Regions from separate parts of the Anaerospora sp. genome, predicted to be linked through region 1. Evidence: riboswitches for the same ligand, from Rfam matches in the RefSeq annotation. Region 1 holds a riboswitch; each other region holds the start of a gene.
What was found. A riboswitch is a leader RNA that binds a small molecule or an ion and turns the genes downstream of it on or off. The one in region 1 is predicted to bind S-adenosylmethionine.
Positions count from the first base shown of each region.

Region 2: linked by a shared signal. The riboswitch ahead of RTR76_RS13555 (YezD family protein) and the one ahead of RTR76_RS04155 (methionine ABC transporter ATP-binding protein) in region 1 are both predicted to bind S-adenosylmethionine.
Region 3: linked by a shared signal. The riboswitch ahead of RTR76_RS00650 (vitamin B12 dependent-methionine synthase activation domain-containing protein) and the one ahead of RTR76_RS04155 (methionine ABC transporter ATP-binding protein) in region 1 are both predicted to bind S-adenosylmethionine.
Region 4: linked by a shared signal. The riboswitch ahead of metK (methionine adenosyltransferase) and the one ahead of RTR76_RS04155 (methionine ABC transporter ATP-binding protein) in region 1 are both predicted to bind S-adenosylmethionine.

Region 1 is NZ_DALZUO010000003.1:118,456-123,147, reverse strand. It holds gene RTR76_RS04175 (D-2-hydroxyacid dehydrogenase) at 36-989, shown strand; gene RTR76_RS04170 (HDIG domain-containing metalloprotein) at 986-1,513, opposite strand; gene hisZ (ATP phosphoribosyltransferase regulatory subunit) at 1,519-2,703, opposite strand; gene RTR76_RS04160 (YerC/YecD family TrpR-related protein) at 2,704-3,018, opposite strand; SAM riboswitch class I at 3,196-3,304, shown strand; gene RTR76_RS04155 (methionine ABC transporter ATP-binding protein) at 3,377-4,435, shown strand; gene RTR76_RS04150 (methionine ABC transporter permease) at 4,404-4,692, shown strand, end outside.
Region 2 is NZ_DALZUO010000016.1:72,408-77,099, reverse strand. It holds gene RTR76_RS13565 (homocysteine synthase) at 1-768, opposite strand, end outside; gene RTR76_RS13560 (YezD family protein) at 1,029-1,235, opposite strand; gene RTR76_RS13555 (YezD family protein) at 1,250-1,423, opposite strand; SAM riboswitch class I at 1,506-1,606, opposite strand; gene RTR76_RS13550 (hypothetical protein) at 1,682-1,843, opposite strand; gene RTR76_RS13545 (hypothetical protein) at 1,898-2,365, opposite strand; SAM riboswitch class I at 2,470-2,570, opposite strand; gene RTR76_RS13540 (DUF1847 domain-containing protein) at 2,641-3,318, opposite strand; gene RTR76_RS13535 (alpha/beta fold hydrolase) at 3,315-4,193, opposite strand; gene RTR76_RS13530 (4-hydroxyphenylacetate 3-hydroxylase N-terminal domain-containing protein) at 4,272-4,692, opposite strand, start outside.
Region 3 is NZ_DALZUO010000001.1:129,523-134,214, forward strand. It holds gene RTR76_RS00635 (aspartate ammonia-lyase) at 1-375, opposite strand, end outside; gene RTR76_RS00640 (ParB/RepB/Spo0J family partition protein) at 418-1,320, opposite strand; gene RTR76_RS00645 (AAA family ATPase) at 1,313-2,074, opposite strand; SAM riboswitch class I at 2,329-2,431, shown strand; gene RTR76_RS00650 (vitamin B12 dependent-methionine synthase activation domain-containing protein) at 2,493-3,179, shown strand; gene RTR76_RS00655 (homocysteine S-methyltransferase family protein) at 3,240-4,692, shown strand, end outside.
Region 4 is NZ_DALZUO010000004.1:80,121-84,812, reverse strand. It holds gene gmk (guanylate kinase) at 1-513, shown strand, start outside; gene rpoZ (DNA-directed RNA polymerase subunit omega) at 527-733, shown strand; gene coaBC (bifunctional phosphopantothenoylcysteine decarboxylase/phosphopantothenate--cysteine ligase CoaBC) at 742-1,932, shown strand; SAM riboswitch class I at 1,992-2,100, shown strand; gene metK (methionine adenosyltransferase) at 2,237-3,427, shown strand; gene RTR76_RS05225 (heavy metal-associated domain-containing protein) at 3,502-3,714, shown strand; gene priA (primosomal protein N') at 3,823-4,692, shown strand, end outside.

The sequences.
Region 1 (4,692 bases):
GGAGAATACTACCAATAACATAAAGGGGGTTCACTATGGCACCCGCACTCAACATTTTAGTACTTAATCCATTAGCTGACCGGCATATTGAAAAAATTAATAATGTTGCACCCGATACCGTTATTCACACTACTAATCTGGAGGACGCCAGACAGCACATTGGTGACGCCGATATTCTGATCACCTGGGGCTGGATGGATATTCGCACCCTTTTTCAAAATGCTCCCAAACTAAAATGGGTACATGCACTAAGCGCCGGTGTAGAAAAATTAAATTTTCCCGACATGCAGGCAAGTGATACTATTTTAACCAATTCCAAAGGGATTCATGGCATCCCTGTTGCAGAACATGTTTTAAGTCTCATGCTGGCTTTCACAAGAGGGCTGAACCTTTTAATCCGCCAGCAGCAGCAAAAGATCTGGAAGCGTGTTCCCACCGAGGAAATTCAGGACAAAACCATTGCCATTGTTGGGCTTGGCAGTATTGGCCGGACAATTGCTAAAAAAGCCAAAGGCCTGGGCATGAACGTAATCGCTGTTAAGCGGGAAATGACAACGGAAATCTTTGTTGATGAATTATATACTCCCGACCGTATCTATGAGATGCTTGCAGAAGCTGATTTTGTAGTGGCAGCCTTACCCCTGACTGAAGAAACAAATGGATTTTTCCGCCTTGAGCATTTTCAAGCAATGAAGCGATCTGCCTATTTTATTAACATCGCCCGTGGCGCTGTTGTAAAAGAAGCTGACTTGATTCAAGCTCTTGAACAGGAATTAATTCAGGGAGCCGGACTTGATGTCTTTGATCACGAACCCCTGTCAAAGGACAGCTCTTTATGGGCAATGCCGAACGTTATCCTGACACCGCATTTAGCAGCTTTGTCACCAGCTTATCTTGATCGGGCAATGAAGCTCTTTGCCGACAATCTGGGACGGTTTATCCAGCATGCTGAAATGGAAAATGTAGTTGATAAGGCCAAAGGGTATTAATTCAATTCATCCGCTTCTCTGAGTAAAGTAAGCTCCGGTATATCATGAAACGCCGGTGCGTCATGATGGCGGCTTACAATAGCAATTACCGCTGCCCCGCTGCCGATTTGCTTCAGAAAAGCAGCACTTCGCCCGGCGTGATGAAAGTAGGTATGAAAGGCGTGGCGCAAATTAGCAACTTTGCTGCCCCGCCCTTCTTTTGCCCATTTTCGCGCCCAGTGCGGCGCTATTTTGTGAGCAATAACCGCCGCAATTTTATCAAACGTACTGACATCGCCCTTTACCTTCCCCACATCGTGCAATAAAGCACATTGGGTAAGCAGCGGCTTATCAATATCTGTCCGGTCTTTTGCCAGACGCAGCGCCGTATATGCCACATTCAGGGCATGGCGCTGGTCTGGCTTATTCATATTCCAGAAAAGCCGCTGCTCTGCCGGACGAAGCTCGCGACCGACAAAATCACGGTCAGCATCGGTTATCGTTGCCGTCAATGCACTAACAACCTGATTGATTCGCTTTAGCATTTTTGTTAACCACCTATATAATGGAGCTTGGTACAACACCGCTGCCTCGTGTTTATTTCTGCAGCCTCCCGGCTCTCGGCCTCCAGTGCCAATTCGACCCGCCAGCCTTCTGCCCTAAGCTTATTCGCTGTTGCAATTGCCTCTGGCAAGCTATTGCCTTGCCAGGCTACATAACAGTCTTTGTCTGCTGGCGGTGTGCTTAAGCCCTGGCGCTCCAGTGCCAGCAGCACCCTTTCAATGCCGAGAGCAAAGCCGGTTGCCGGACTGTCGCTGCCGAAGGCCGCAAGCATTTTGTCGTACCTGCCGCCGCCGCAGATCGGGAAACCCAAGCCCGGTGTATAGCCTTCAAATACCATACCGGTATAATAGTCAAAATCACGAATGAGCCCCAAATCAAAATTAACATGCTCCTGTACACCATAGCTAGTCAACAGCCGGAAAATATCCGCCAGATTATCGAGCGCTGCCCGGCTGACCTCATTAGGAGCCATCTTGTAGGCCTGCTCAAATACTTCCTGGCGGCCATGCAGCACAGGAATACTTTTGAGGAACTTCTGCATATCGGCGCTCAAGCCGCTGGCACTGAGGATTTCTCCCAATCCAACAAGATCACGCCGGACAATTGCGGCTTTGACCTGCTGGCGCTGGGCGGGATTCAATTCACTTTCCGCCATAATGCCATTAATAAAATCCACCTGACCGAGACTGACTTGAAAGTTGGTTAAACCGGCTTCCTGCATAGACGCAACAGCCAGTGCAATAATCTCTGCATCGGCAGCGGGTCCCGGTGCTCCCAGAAGTTCCACTCCGGCCTGGTAAAACTCGCATTGCCGGCCAGCCTGGGCCAGTTCATACCGGAAAACATTCGTCAAATAAAACAAGCGCAGCGGCACTCCTGCTTCGCGCATGCGAGTTGCAGCTGTCCGGGCAATAGGCGTCGTCATATCCGGCCTCAGTGCCAATATACGATTATTCTTATCCAAAAACTTAAACATATGCTGTTCTACGTCATTCGTTGCGCCAACCATCAGTGTTTCCAGATATTCGAAGGTAGGAGTTACAACCTCATCATAGCCCCAATTGCCAAAAAGCTGGGCCAAACCTGCTTCAACCACCCGTTTGCGACCTGCCTCACGGGGCAGAAAATCGCGTGTGCCATACGGAATTTGCGGTACATAGTCTTGTTTCATTTATGCGTCTCCCCCATCAGCTGTATCTTTTAAACGGTCCAGGATCACCTTATAACCATCCGCTCCATAGTGCAAGCATCGTTTGACCCGGCTGATCGTTGCTGTGCTTGCTCCCGTCCGGAGGACAATATCGTCATAAATATGGCCTTCCTGCAGCATGCGGGCTACTTCCAGGCGCTGGGCCAGTGACTTTAATTCGCTGATTGTACAAATATCCTCAAAAAACTGATAGCATTCTTCCTCTGACTGGAGTGCTAAAACTGCCTTAAACAACTGATCTGTCAGGGCATCCTTTAATTTCGGATTGACCGTCATGGTCATCGCTCCTTCACTGGATTTCTTTTCATTGTAATTACTATTCTAGTATAAACATCTTTTTCCTGTCTTTAATCCTTTTTTTCTTTACTTCGTGATAAATAAAGTGATATTTTTTTACTTGACATGTTTACACTACCATGATACTATTTGTTACATCAACTACATAGAAAACTCATTTCATCAAGAGTTGGCTGAGGGAATGGCCCTATGACGCCGCGGCAACCAATCACAGCAATGTGAAAACGGTGCCAATTCCACGGGAGTTTATCCCGGCAGATGAAGATTAAAAGGTTAACTACCTCTTCGTCTTTGTCGAAGAGGTTTTTTTGTTTTTTAGAAAGGAGCAACTATAACCATGATTAATTTGTCAGGTATTACTAAAACCTATCAGGGTACCGCCGGACAAGTGGACGCCCTTAAAGGTATAGATCTAAAAGTTGACCAGGGCGAGATTTTCGGCGTTATTGGCAAAAGCGGCGCCGGTAAAAGTACACTTATCCGCTGCATCAATATGCTTGAACAGCCAACTACAGGTACCGTAACGGTAGATAATCAGGAATTAACGACCATGAGCGAGCAGGATTTACGAAATATGCGCAAGAGGATCGGCATGATCTTCCAGCATTTCAACCTTCTCTCCTCCCGTACTGTGTATGAGAATGTCGCCTTCCCATTAGAGCTGGCCGGAAAAAGCAAGGCAGAAATCGCTGCCGATGTGCTGCCACTCTTAGAGTTGGTAGGATTAACGGATAAGAAAGATCAATATCCGGCACAGCTTAGCGGCGGTCAGAAGCAGCGGGTAGGTATTGCCCGGGCACTTGCCAGCAAACCGCTGGTGCTGCTCTGTGACGAAGCTACATCTGCCCTCGACCCGCAGACAACTAAATCCATCCTTGATTTATTAAAAAGTATTAATGAGAAACTCAATTTAACTATTGTCTTAATCACACACGAAATGCAGGTTATCAAAGAAATTTGCAATCGCGTCGCAGTCATCGAAGGTGGTTTGATTATTGAGCAAGGACCGGTGCTTGATATCTTTACAAAACCAAAATCTGCAACTACGCGGGAGTTTATCCGGGCCATCATTAACTACGATTTGCCAGATATCTTCCTTGATACAAATTTCTCAGCGACTCCCCTGCAGGATGGAAACCTGGTTCTGCGCTTATCCTTCATCGGGCATGCTGCGGGAGAACCGATTATCGCCGGTATGATCCGCCGCTTTAATGTAGATACCAGCATCCTCTACGGCAATATCGACCATATTCAAAGCACTCCTTTTGGAACACTGATCGTTGAACTATCGGGAGAACAGCAAAATATTGAAAATGCCTTGAACTATTTACGGGCAAAAGATTTGGGAATTGAGGTGATCGGCTATGTCGCAAGAAATGCTCGCGCTGCTGGTTGAGGCATTATTGGAAACTACCTATATGGTAGCGATCTCGGCTTTTGTTGCTGCACTGGTCGGTATTCCGTTAGGCGTCATACTGGTTACAACAGATAAAGGACACATCCTTGAGAATATCCCTTTAAATAGTGTGTTAGGCGCAATTGTCAATGCTGCCCGCTCCACTCCCTTCATCATTCTGATGGTCGCTATTATCCCGATCACCCGCATGATTGTCGGTACCTCTATCGGAACCAATGCGGCGGTTGTCCCCTTAA
Region 2 (4,692 bases), on a different contig from region 1:
CCCCAGTGCTTCCGTATAACGGATGCCATGATAGCTCGGATCAGGTTCGCTTAGCAGTGGGAATTTGCCGTTATTCCAGTCAAACTTACCACCATCGATGACCAAGCCGCCCATGGAGGTACCATGGCCACCAATAAATTTAGTAGCCGAGTGGACGACAATATCTGCTCCAAATTCAATCGGTCTGCACAGATAAGGTGTAGCAAACGTGCTGTCAATAATCAGCGGTATGCCATTCTCATGGGCAACTGCCGCAACTTTTTCAATATCCAGCACGTCAATCTTAGGATTGCCGATTGTTTCGGCATAAATAGCTTTTGTATTCGGAGTAATCGCTTTGCGGAAATTTTCCGGATCACTTGAGTCTACAAAATGTACCTTAATACCCAGCCGCGGCAATGTATAGGCAAACATGTTGTAAGTACCGCCATATAGACTGGCTGAACTGACGATCTCATCACCGGCCTGGGCAATATTGAATATTGCCGCGCTAATGGCTGCATGACCGGAGGCAAAGGCTAAAGCTCCCACTCCGCCCTCTAGAGCAGCAATGCGTTTCTCCAGGACATCAGTTGTCGGATTCATGATCCGCGTATATATGTTGCCAAATTCCTTTAAGCCAAACAAGTTTGCCGCATGCTCGCTGTCTCTGAAATTATAAGAGGTTGTCTGATAAATAGGTACTGCTCTCGAACCGGTTGTCGGATCAGGCTCTTGTCCTCCATGGACTGCTAAAGACGCTAAACGTAAGTTTTCTGGTAATGTCATCGTTCATTCTCCTCCCAATATTGTAACTGATAACTTTTATTTAGAGCCTTCAGTTTACTGATCGGCCTAGGGCGTGTTTTCAAACTATCAAGACGTCCACTGACGGTGCTTTTTGCACCATACTGCGTTAATTTTTTTTGAAATAAGGCCCATTATTCCTGCAAAAAATTGCCTTGCCTGGCACAAAAATCACTCGCCATTGACCATTCCGCTAGTTTGAAGACACACCCTAGGGCGTACCTTCCAACCAGGAATAAGACCTAAATTCCATCGCCAAATATACCTTCAAGACCGGTAACCCGGCTTTTATCCGTTCGTTCCACCTGAACGACTTTTCCATTTTTAACAACAAATACGACCTGACCATATTTTAATCCGCCGATTGCCTCAAGTATCATTTTCTGAAGCTCAGCGGAATTTTTGGAGTTCTTGCTAGGCGCTGCCAGCTCGGCTTTACTCTTCTCCATTCCCTGTGCCTCCTTTAAACAAGTCTTATTTTTTCGTGTTTTTCCAGTTGAATGACCCGCGAATCCTGGATAATAAGAGTAATGGTTCCATGCAGCATCCCTTTGAAGGATTTCTCTATTTTTTCCAGCACTTCATCGGAAATAACTTCCTCGCTCTTAGGGGCTGGCTTATTCGTATTCTTTGTCAAATTGCTCACTCCATTTCTAACCGGTTATCGCTTCACCACAACGAAAAACCCCTTTCCGAAGAAAGGAGTTACATACGCCTTTCTCTCATCTCTCAGGGTTATCCTGCTGGAATTAGCACCTTAAGCATTGCCGCCGGTTGCCGGGTGTCATCGGGCCAGTCCCTCGACCACTCTTGATAAGAGTTTATGCAATTTAATGAATAAATTCTACCATCCTCTTACACCTCTGTCAACACTGGATTTACATTTGCTTTCCCACTACACACTATTGCCTTCTGCTCTATCTGCAGCACCGTCATAAACGCTTTGTTCAAAGGAAATTACCTTGCCGTCCCTGATAGTAATAACTATTTGATTGTAGCCTTTTTTAGAAGCCGCTGCTCCAGTTTCTTTACCGGTTTTATCTATTTTCTGTTCCATATATACCCTCTCTTTTCCTAACAATACCGTACAAATGTCTTTCAGCTCCAAAACTTATATAAATGCAATGCCAAATTTACTCTCCAGAATACTTACCATTGATGGCAGATGAGTCGTTGGTAATAGCATTGTTATTTGATGGACCGAGCCAAACATTCGTAAAAGTGGTATCTGCTGCGAAAGGAGTTCTCCGGTAATACGGGCAGTCAATTCCGGTACTTGTGTAACCTTGCCACCACTGATGGACACAATTGAACATTGCTTTTCAATATCAAAGCAACAGCCTAGCTGCTTTAAACCAGTATAAACAACATCTATTGCTTCCTCCGGCACCGTAAACATCACTTGCTCGGAGCGAATGCTGATTAATTCTAAATTCACATTGTTACGGGCAAGCTCTTGCAGTATGTGTGAAACAGCACAAGAGCTGTTCAGCAAATTTACTTTTACATGGGCAACGCAAGAAAAACTATCAACCGTAGTTAGTAATTCGTCTGCTATTGACACGCTTTCCAATGTCAAATCCTTCACCTCCAACATGTATCGCTAAAGCACTCCAGGGTTGGAGGCATCCATAATAAAAAGCCCCCTTCCACGAGGAAAGGGGCTTTTTAATTCCGACCTTTCTCTCATCTCTCAGGATAAATCCTGCTGGAATTAGCACCACTGCATTGCTGCCGGTTGCTGGGTGTCATCGGGCCAGTCCCTCGACCACTCTAGATAAGAGTCATATTCAATTGTGACGATTTTAACATTTTTTTCGGTCACTTGTCAATGCCCTATTATTGTTCATTTCGCTATTCTTTTGTCTGCAGCAGCCGCTTATAATACGAATGTGCAGTGTATAAAGCAACTGCCGGATTGTGCCCTGTCAGCCGGTCTTTTGTAATAAGAGTGGTAACTAAAGCATCCGAGTATTTAATAAACAGCGAATCATGTCCTACACACAGTCCTACAACCACATTAAGGTCTGTTTTGTGGTAGTTTAATATGCGGGCCTGAAGAATGGGATTACACATTGCTTCATGACCGCCCGGTTTAATTTTGTGCTCTTCCAGTATGCCGATCTCCGCTTTATCCACCGAGCCTACCTTACAAATTACGCTGTAATAGGTGAGTCCTTTGGCAGTGAGAATATCCGCAAAGATTTTTGCCTCTTCAATCAACCCGGCACAGGTGGCAATACCGATCTTTTTCGCACCGATGCGATTGGCAAACTCAATAATTTCTTCTACTCGGGTTAGCTTACCATAAAAAAGTCCCTCTACCTGGGCCGAAGCTCTGGCTACTATCGCATCCTCTTCGTCCCCTTGGAGGTAGTTTTTTATTTCTTCAATATCCTCAGCAATAGGATGGCCATCATTATCCTTGGTTGTCAGGCAAAAGCCTGGGAACGCTTTGCTTCTAGTCCGGCAATTGTAAATACTGCAGTCAGTGCAGGATAAGCTCTCTACATTTTTTTCTCTCACCATCATAATCCCTCCGTTTGTTTTTCTAACCAGCCTACCAGCAGCGAAGTGAGTTCCGCATGCCTTCCGGCAAACACATGATCGGCAGGAATAATCTCCAACTGTTTTTCGCGTTTGTACCGGGAGTACAATTCCTGTGAGCCCGCTAGCGGCACAACGGCATCCTCATCACCATGCACAATGAATAGCGGCGTTTGATAAGACTGTGCTTTAACTAAAGGTTCATAGCGCTTCTCCAGCAGCTCCCTTGCAAAACGGGGACTGAGGCTAAAGCCTTTATTTAAGAAGTTGGCAATAGTTTCGCCCTGTACGGACCGCTGCCACAACTCGGGACCAAGAATGATATCGCAAAAGTTGTCAATCGGCTTCACAACCGGCGCCAGCACCAGCCGTCCGGCTATTGCCGCATCATCATAGCTAAGAGCAATAAGCCCGCCTAAACTATGTCCCAGCAGATAGACCGGCAATCCACTAAAACGTGGCTCGCCTTTTATCCAATGGAAGACATTGCCTACATCCTCCAGCCAGCCGCTAACAATCGTATCATCTGCAAACTCCCCTTCACTTTCGCCAGAACCGGAAAAATCAAAGCGAACCGTGATAATTCCCGCTGCGGCAATCGCTTTGGCAACATTGAGCATCAGTTGATTCGTACCGATTTTATCACTGGTAAAACCATGGCAGCAAACTACAATGGCCTTCTGCTTCTCCTGTTCCTCATTGATGTGAACGACTACGGACAATTTGCGATTTTGGCTGTCAACCCAGACGTGCTGTTTCATATTATCTCTTCTCTCTACCAGCCTGCACAGTGCAGGCTCATTTGTTTTATACAAAAAGGCAAAGGTTTCCGGTGGAATCCCTTTGCCTTCAGTTGTCACTGATCAGCCCTAATATCTCCAATTTCTGTTATCCTAGCATATTAGAAATTGGCAGTCAATACCTCCAGGTACAGGCGCCTAATATTCTTTGCCTGCATCCGCAATTTTTTGGGCACATTCGGCAAATTTAGTCCATGGCTCGCTTTTACGGACAACCAGTTTTGCACCTTCCGGTGAACCCCCGCCATGCATACAGCCGGGAATGCCGCCGCCAACCGTCAGCCACTCTACCAGCCGGGCTGCTTTAGCCCGTTCTTTCCCATCTATGCCTGCCGTCAGCGCCCGTACCAGCTTATCACCGTATTCTGGCGACTGAAAATCCTGATAGGCGGGAAAGCAGCCCGTTTCGGCTATTCCGCCGCTGATTTCCTGAGCAAGTACTTTTGTCTGATAAGGCAGCGTAGCCACCTGTGTTTTATTGACATGAGCCAGCAGCGGATCGGGAATCCAGACTCCGGAAGCATGCTGCTCCCCTTTAAACATGGCGCCCAGTCCGATA
Region 3 (4,692 bases), on a different contig from region 1:
TTCACCGCGATTGCCGCCTAATAACTCGATTGCCCGGTTAGCGAGTACTTCATTGACATTCATATTGGTCGAAGTTCCTGCTCCCCCTTGTAAGGCATCCACGACAAATTGTTCATTCCACCGTCCATCTATTACTTCTTCAGCTGCTTTGATAATTGCATTGCCAATTGCAGGTTCTAACCATCCTAATTCACTATTAGTCATAGCAGCGGCCTTTTTAATTAATGCAATAGCCTTGATAAGTGTTAAGTCTACCGGAAATCCGCTCATCGAGAAATTTTCTACTGCTCTCACTGTGTGTATGCCATAGTAGGCTTCAGCTGGAACGTTCCGTTCACCGATGAGGTCTTTTTCTACACGAAAAGCATTATCCATTGCAATCACCTATTGCTATGTTTTTTTGTTTCACGTGAAACATTACACAACTAAAGGTCCTTGAAGCTTACTAGCTGCCGCTTCCGCCTGTGGCGCGCCAAGAGTCTCAATGATTCGTTCTAAATCATCTCCAGAATAAAATTCAATTTCTATTTTGCTTTTAATTTTGCCTGGTTTAATTTTCACCTGCGTCCCGAGAATCATTTTGAGACGATCCTCAGCTTCAACTAGAAAAAATTCTCTTTTCTCAGGTTGCACCTGTTTTCTTACTCGCGGTGTTGTAGCTAAACGTTTCACTAACTCCTCTGCATCACGGGCAGACAGATCTTCTTCGATAATAATATCTGCAGCTTCAATCTGTAATTCTTCACTTTCTAATGATAAAATTGGTCTTGCTTGTCCCATCGATAATGTTCCACGTGAAACATGTTCTTGTACAACAAGCGTTAAATTAAGCAATCGGACCATATTCGCGATGTGAGATCGACTACGACCAATCTTACGAGCTACTTCTTCTTGCGTAAGTCCGAATTCTTCCATCAGCTTTTTATAAGCAAAAGCTTCCTCAATCGGATTTAAATCTTCCCGCTGCAGATTCTCAATTAATGCAATTTCCGTCATTTCTGCATCAGTATACTCTCTAATAACAGCGGGAATGGTTTTTAAACCTGCTAATTGTGATGCCCGCCAGCGCCGCTCGCCTGCAACCAACTCATAACCATTGAGCGTCTTACGCACAACTATTGGTTGAACAACACCATATTGCTTAATTGATTGTGCTAAATCCGCTAAAGCCTCTGAATCAAATACTCGTCTAGGCTGAAATTTATTAGGTGTAATAATCGTTACAGGAATATCTGTAGTTGGTCCAAGTTGTTCGCTATTGGTTGTTGACGCGGTTTGTATAAGAGCGTCTAAGCCACGACCTAATCCACGTTTACTCATCACCAATCACCTCTCTAGCTAAATCAAAATAAACTTCTGCCCCTTTGGATTTTGGATCATAAATCATAACAGGCTGACCATGGCTGGGCGCTTCACTTAAGCGGACATTACGGGGAATAATTGTTTGATATACCTTATTACGAAAATGATTTTTCACTTCATCTACAACCTGAATAGAGAGGTTTGTTCTGGCATCAAACATTGTAAGAACTACCCCTTCCAAGGTAAGAGAAGGATTTAAGTTTTTTTGAACGAGCTGTATGGTATTCATCAATTGTGTTAATCCTTCCAGCGCATAGAACTCGCACTGAATAGGGACAAGAACAGAATTGGCAGCAGTTAAAGAGTTAATCGTTAAAAGACCTAATGAAGGAGGGCAATCAATAATCACAAAATCATAATTGTACTTAATTTTATCTAGTGCACGCTTTACTTTTGTTTCACGGGACATAATGGATACTAATTCGATTTCTGCACCTGCTAGCTGAATAGTAGCAGGCAATAATGATAAATTGGGGACTTCTGTTTGCAGCGTTAGCGACTCGATTGGCACATCATTAACCAAAGCATCATATACACACCGCTTAATAGTTGATTTGTTTACTCCCAGGCCACTCGTAGAATTTCCTTGCGGATCTATATCAACAAGCAGTACCTTTTTGCCAAGCGCGGCCAAACAGGCGCTCAGATTAACAGAAGTTGTTGTTTTACCAACGCCTCCCTTCTGATTGGCAATGGCGATCACTTTAACCAAAATAATTCACCTCATCTAATGTAAGTCTTGCTGAACTTCCACATAAAACCATCTTTCTCCTGCAAAAAATACATCTTAATACCAGAAAAGCCATTGCCCGACAAAACTTTATTCTTATTAACATAATAATAATAAAATGAAACAGGTTAATATTTATCATTATGGTTAACATAACGATAAATATTAACCTTTAGTTGACAACTTCTCGTCTAATACGATATAGTAATTCCATTACGATAACTACATACTAATATCTCTTATCCAGAGAGGTCGAGGGACTGGCCCGATGACACCCGGCAACCGGCAGCAATGCAGTGGTGCCAAATCCAGCAGGAAAGTATTCCTGAAAGATGAGAGGAAAGGTATTGCCCCCTTTCCTTACGGATTGGGGGCTTATGTATTATAAGGAGGGAAATCAGTGCCGGTTTATAATGCCACATTACAAAAAGTTGATGAAAAGGAAACTCGCCGTTATGCCGGACTGGCACGAAGTGAGGATTTCCCGACTAAACTAATAAGTGAAGCTTGCTTAGAGGTACAAAGCCTGGCAAAACCTGCGGGGATTTATGAGATATACCCCTACCAATCAGAGCAGGCACTCATTGCAGCCCTTGAACCATTAAAACTCACCGGTGAAGTTATCAAAAAACATCTTGCTGGTGCTGAAAAAGTAGCTATATTAGCTGTAACAATCGGCAAGCAATTAGAGCAAGCAATAACCGGTCATTTTGAAAAAGGTGAATACACCTCGGCATTACTACTGGATGCAGCAGCTACTACTGCTGTCGAAATGGTAGCTGATCAACTGAATGAGTTAATTGACCAGCAGGCAGCCCGTCTTGGGTATAAAACCACCTGGCGCTTCAGCCCTGGCTATGGCAACTGGGACATCACAGCTCAGACCGCAATCATTAAACTTGCCGGAGCCGAACAAATCGGTATTACAGTAACTGAAACGTCTATGATGTCACCTAGAAAATCAGTATCCGCCGTCATTGGTTTTATTCCCCGCTCATCTACTATGGTTACAGCTGCAGATTCAGAGATCAAGAACACATGTGCAAATTGTAGCCAAGTCGATTGCCACAGCAAGAAAACAAAATAACAGTCTCTTACATACAAATAAAAACAATCCCTTTTTATAAAGAAAGGAGCCTAACCTACTATGATTCATGTATTTGACGGTGCTATGGGTACCATGCTGCAGCAAGCAGGGTTACCACTTGGCTATTGTCCGGAATTGTATAATATTGAACAGCCTCATATCATTACCGCAATCCATCAGCAGTACATTGCCAGCGGTGCTACGATCATTGAAACAAATACATTCGGTGCCAACCGTATCAAACTTCAGCACTATGGTTTGAGCAATAAAGTGGCAGAGCTCAATAAATGCGCTGTTAATGCTGCACGCCAGGCTTGCGGCCCACAAACTAAGATTGCCGGCTCTGTAGGACCAACAGGTAAATTTATTACACCAATCGGCAATTTAGGCTTTGATGAAGCCTACGATGTTTTCTATGAGCAAATTTGTGCTCTCGCTGAAGCGGGTGTTGATTATATCCTGATAGAAACAGTAATTGATATCCAGGAGATGCGTGCAGCTTTATTAGCTGCTAAAGCAGCCACAACTAAGCCTGTTATTTGTCAGCTCTCCTACGGAGCAGATGGCCGGACAGTCACAGGAACAGACCCACAGACGGCAGCTATCATTCTTGAGGCAATGGGTGCCTCTGTTATCGGCGCTAATTGCTCGCTTGGTCCGGCTCAACTGCTGCCAATTGCAGAAAGCCTCGCCAAAGCAACCAGCTTGCCTATCAGTATTCAGGCCAACGCCGGTATGCCGGAACTAATCAATGGTCAGACTGTATTTCCGATGAGTGCTGCGCAAATGGCCGAGTGGATACCTAAATTGCTTTCTGCAGGTGTTTCTTACATTGGTGGTTGTTGCGGTACAACACCTGATCATATTAAGGAGATTCGAAACGTAGTAGATCATTTCGACCAAAATCTGGTGCCGCATCGTCAAGTACCGGCATATACAGCTTTAACCAGCCGCAGCAAAACAGTCTTTCTCGGACCCTCCTTTCCTACTGCCATCATTGGCGAAAGGATTAATCCTACCGGGCGAAAAGCATTGGCTGCAGATATAAAGGAAGGCCAGTTTATCGCAGTAAAGAAAGAAGCTCTCGGCCAGGTTCGGGCAGGCGCGAAAATACTTGACGTAAATATGGGTGTCCCCGGTATTGACCAGGCAGCTGCTATGACTCAGGCTATACGGGAATTATCTATGCTGGTAGATGTACCATTAGCAATCGATACGACTGATCCGGAGGCATTAGAAGCAGGTTTAAAAGCTTATCCCGGAAGAGCCTTAATCAATTCAGTAAGTGCAGAACCGGAAAGACTGGAAAGCTTTTTACCCTTAGCGAAAAAATACGGTGCAGCCGTACTATGCTTGCCGATAGCCCCCGGAGGAGTGCCACAAACTGCCCAAGAGAGGGTTGATGTCATTCACACGATCGTAGACGCTGCCTTTGCCGCCGGATTACGGCCCAATGACCTGCTGCTGGATGCATTAGTTCTCACTGTGGCAGCAGAGAAACAAGCAGCTCTGG
Region 4 (4,692 bases), on a different contig from region 1:
ACTACAAGGGCACCACGCCCAGGTGAACAACATGGCACTAATTATTTCTTTTTGTCTCATGCAGAATTTCAAACGATGATACAAAAGGATGATTTGCTGGAGTTTGCTGAAGTGTACGGCAACTATTACGGTACGCCTCAGCAGCATGTTATGCAATTGCTGGCCCAAGGCAAAGATGTTGTATTAGAGATTGATATACAGGGAGCTATGCAAGTTAAAACGAAGTTTTCCGCAGGAGTTTTTATTTACATAGTACCTCCGTCTCTCAATGAACTCTCACAACGAATTTATAAGCGTGGGACGGATAGCCCTGAAGTCATCCGCAAGCGTCTCAACTGTGTCAGCAAGGAATTATTGCTGGCTCATAACTACGATTATATCGTAGTGAATGATAAGGTGGAGGACGCAGTAAAGCAAATTGCGGCTATCATTTCAGCTGAACGGTGTAAGGTAAAGCGAAACAATGCATTAATTGAACATATATGCCATGACAAATGCAGATTAGAAGAATAGAGGTGGGACTACGATGATACATCCATCCTTAGATAGTTTAGTAAGTAAAGTAGACAGTAAATATACGCTGGTTACACTTGCTGCCAAGAGAGCCAGAGAAATTATGAGCGGAGAACCGGCAGCGGCTGAAAGCAAATCGAATAAACCTGTTACTCTTGCCTTGGAAGAAATTTCGCAAAATAAAGTTACTTTTGAGCGTACCAAGACAGGTATTAAGTAGGTGGAAGAATGCTGCTAGGCAAAAATATCGTTCTTGGTGTAACCGGTGGTATTGCAGCATATAAGGCGGTTGAGATCGTCAGCCGCCTTAAGAAAGCCGGAGCTTCTGTTCATGTTATCATGACAGAAGGTGCAACGAAATTTGTTACACCGCTAACCTTTCGTGAACTGAGTGCGAATCCGGTAGCTGTGAAAATGTGGGAAGAGCCAAAAACCTGGAATGTTGAGCACATTGCATTAGCAACTTTAGCTGATTTGTTTTTAATTGCACCTGCCACAGCTAATATAATTGGTAAAATTGCAAATGGCATTGCCGATGATATGTTAAGTACTACTGTTATGGCTACTAAAGCGCCAGTCATATTGGCGCCGGCTATGAATACCAATATGTATCTTAACCCCATTACACAGCAAAATATCGCAAAGCTGGCATCGCTGGGATATCATTTTATTGAACCGGGCACTGGTATGTTGGCATGTGGTGTCGAGGGACCTGGCCGCTTGGCTGAACCGAGTAGAATCGTTGAGTATGTAGAGAATCTTACAAAGCAGAGCTGTTCTTTGGCAGGAAAAAAAGTTCTGATTACTGCTGGTGGCACTCGTGAGCCGCTTGATCCGGTTCGGTATATTGGCAATCGGTCAAGCGGTAAAATGGGCTATGCTCTTGCAGCAGCTGCTGCTGAGAGAGGTGCTGCAGTTTTACTGGTGTCAGGACCTACAAACTTACCTGCACCTCAGGGCGTTGCTGTTGTAAACGTTGAATCGGCGCAGGAGATGCGCAATGCTGTTTTGGCTGAATATCCTGATGCCGATATTGTCATTAAGGCGGCAGCTGTTGCCGATTATCGCAGCGTCGCACAGGCGGAGCATAAAATCAAAAAGAATGATGAAACGTTGACGATTCTCTTAGAAAAAAATCCGGATATACTCGCTGAATTGGGCAGACTAAAAACGAAGCAAATATTAATTGGCTTTGCAGCAGAGACGGAGCAGTTGGTTACCTATGCTACCGAGAAACTCAACCGTAAGAATGCGGATATGATTGTTGCCAATAATGTGATGCTGCCTGATGCTGGCTTCAATACGGATACGAATATTGTTAAGCTGCTTTATCGTGATGGGCGAATAGAAGATCTGCCCAAAATGGAAAAAACCAAACTTGCCGGTATTATATTAGACAAAATTTGTGGATTAATGTAGAAATTTCTTGCTTTTTCACCTCTTTTATTTTACAATTGCTTTGGTGAAAACTATATAAATGCTCATCGAGAGTTGGTGGAGGGACAGGCCCAATGAAACCGCGGCAACCATTCGACATTTATGCGAAAACGGTGCCAATTCCGGCAGATTTATTCTGCAAGATGGGGAGTGCGCGTCACCCTCCCCTGTGGGAGTTTTTTTTTATCTTATTCAACATTTACAGCTTTTGAATATGATAATATAGACTTCACCTAACTCGAAATATGTCGAGGTCTTAAAATAATACTCTTTAGGAGGTTGTAAGGTGGATAAAAAACGAGTGCTGTTTACATCTGAATCCGTAACGGAAGGGCATCCTGATAAAATAGCTGATCAAATTTCGGACAGTGTTCTTGATGCAATTATTGCTCAGGATCCTGCTGCACGGATAGCTTGTGAAACATTAGTGACAACTGGTATCGTTCATGTAGTTGGTGAGATTACAACAAAATGCTATGTAGATATTCCCAAAATTGTCAGGGAAACGATTAAAAATATTGGCTACACACGTGCTAAGTTTGGTTTTGATAGTGAAACCTGCGGCGTGTTAATATCGATTGACGAACAATCTCCAGATATTGCCATGGGGGTTAATCAAGCGTTAGAAGCCAAACAAGGTCAGTCGGATGAAGTTGAAGCTATTGGCGCCGGCGATCAGGGCATGATGTTCGGCTATGCTACCAATGAAACTCCTGAATATATGCCTTTACCAATTTCATTAGCACATAAATTGGCAAGACGGTTATCAGAAGTTCGGAAAAACGGACAATTGGATTATCTGCGTCCTGACGGCAAGACACAGGTTACTGTCGAGTATATTGATGGCAAACCTTCACGCGTTGATACTATTGTTATTTCAACCCAGCACAGCCCGGACGTCGATTTGAAAACAATTGAACAAGATCTTCTATCTGCAGTCATTACTCCTGTAGTGCCGGCAGAGCTGCTTGACGATAAAACAAAATATTATATTAATCCTACCGGCCGTTTCGTAGTTGGCGGTCCGCAGGGTGACTCAGGATTAACCGGGCGCAAGATCATAGTAGATACGTATGGCGGGATGGCCCGTCATGGTGGTGGCGCTTTCTCGGGCAAAGATCCTACAAAAGTGGATCGTTCGGCTGCCTATGCTGCCCGTTACGTCGCAAAGAATGTGGTAGCTGCCGGGTTAGCTGATAAATGTGAAATTCAATTAGCTTATGCAATTGGTGTTGCCCGTCCGGTATCTATTTTTGTTGAAACATTTGGCACAGCCAAGGTTGAGGAAAGTAAAATTGCCCAATTAGTAGATAAACATTTCGATCTGCGTCCTGCCGGTATTATTAAGTCACTTGACTTACGTCGTCCTATATACCGTCAAACCGCTGCCTACGGTCATTTTGGCCGCACGGATGTTGATTTACCGTGGGAAGCAACTGATAAAGCCCAAATTCTGCGTCAAGAAGCAGGTTTATAATTTGCGAGTGAGAATTTCAGTCCCTGGTAATACTAATATTGCCCATGAAATTAACCAAGGGGGTTAGTATTACTGTGCAAAAAAAATCGACCTATCGTGTAGGTGGGCTCAAGGGTGAACATTGTCGGGATCGAATCGAGCATACGCTATCGCATCTTGATGGAGTTTCCGGTGTCGATGTGGATCTTACATCGAAAAAGGTTACAATTGAGTACAATTCAGAGGTAGTTGCGGACGGTTACATCGAAGAAACGCTGCAAACACTGGGTTACTCAATTCAAGGATAGGGCGTTGTGCCCTAGCAGGTGTTTTCTATTCTATCTCGAAATAATTTAGGTACATGAACCGGAAGAGGGACTGTAAAGTCCCTCTCTCTTATTGTCAGGAGACATTATATGAACGAAATTGCGCAAGTCATTGTAAATATTCCTGTGCGCACAGTAAATAAGGCTTTTTCTTATTCTATACCCAGCGAGCTGGACTATGTCAATATTGGCTGGCGGGTGGTTGTTCCTTTTGGAGGACGCAAGGTAGAGGGATTTATTACCGGGATGAATTCCGGGGATACATCTGGGTTAAAACCATTATTAGATACACTGGATGATGGACCATGGTTTGATGAACATATGCTTAAAACTGCACAATGGATATGTGACTATTACTTATGCACGTTAGCTGAGGCTTTACGCTTGTTTATTCCAGGAAAGGCGGGGATAAAGAGTAACTCAGCTTTTCGCGCAAACGAGGAGTGCGGTGAACAGGACGTTATCAAGCTGCTTACGGCCAAACCGGTGATTTACGGGCAGCTGTATCATTTTCTGCTTAATGAGGGGCAGCATAGTTTGACTCAGCTGGAAAAAAAATTCGGTGACGGTATCAAACGTGTGATTCGCTCGCTTGTTCGTTCTGGCCTGATTACGATAGAGTCGGTAACAAGAAATACCAATCATGCAAAGTTTATGCGCTATGTGGAACTAGCGATAAGTGCTGACGAGGCGCAGCAGGTACGGAATTCCCTGGCGAACCGCCCTGCCCAAAAGCGTTTGCTGGACCTGCTTCTAGCCAAACAAAGCTTGCCGTTAGCTGTGCTGAAAGCTGATGGTGTTAATGCCGATACGGTAAAGAGACTTGTCGATACCGGAGCAGCTGTCATGAAAGAGCGGCAGCTTTTGCGGGATAGCTATGCAGATATACGCTGTGTTGCCTCTGATGTACAACTTACCGGCGAGCAGCAGTCAGCACTTGAGGCTATTTTGCCTGCAGTG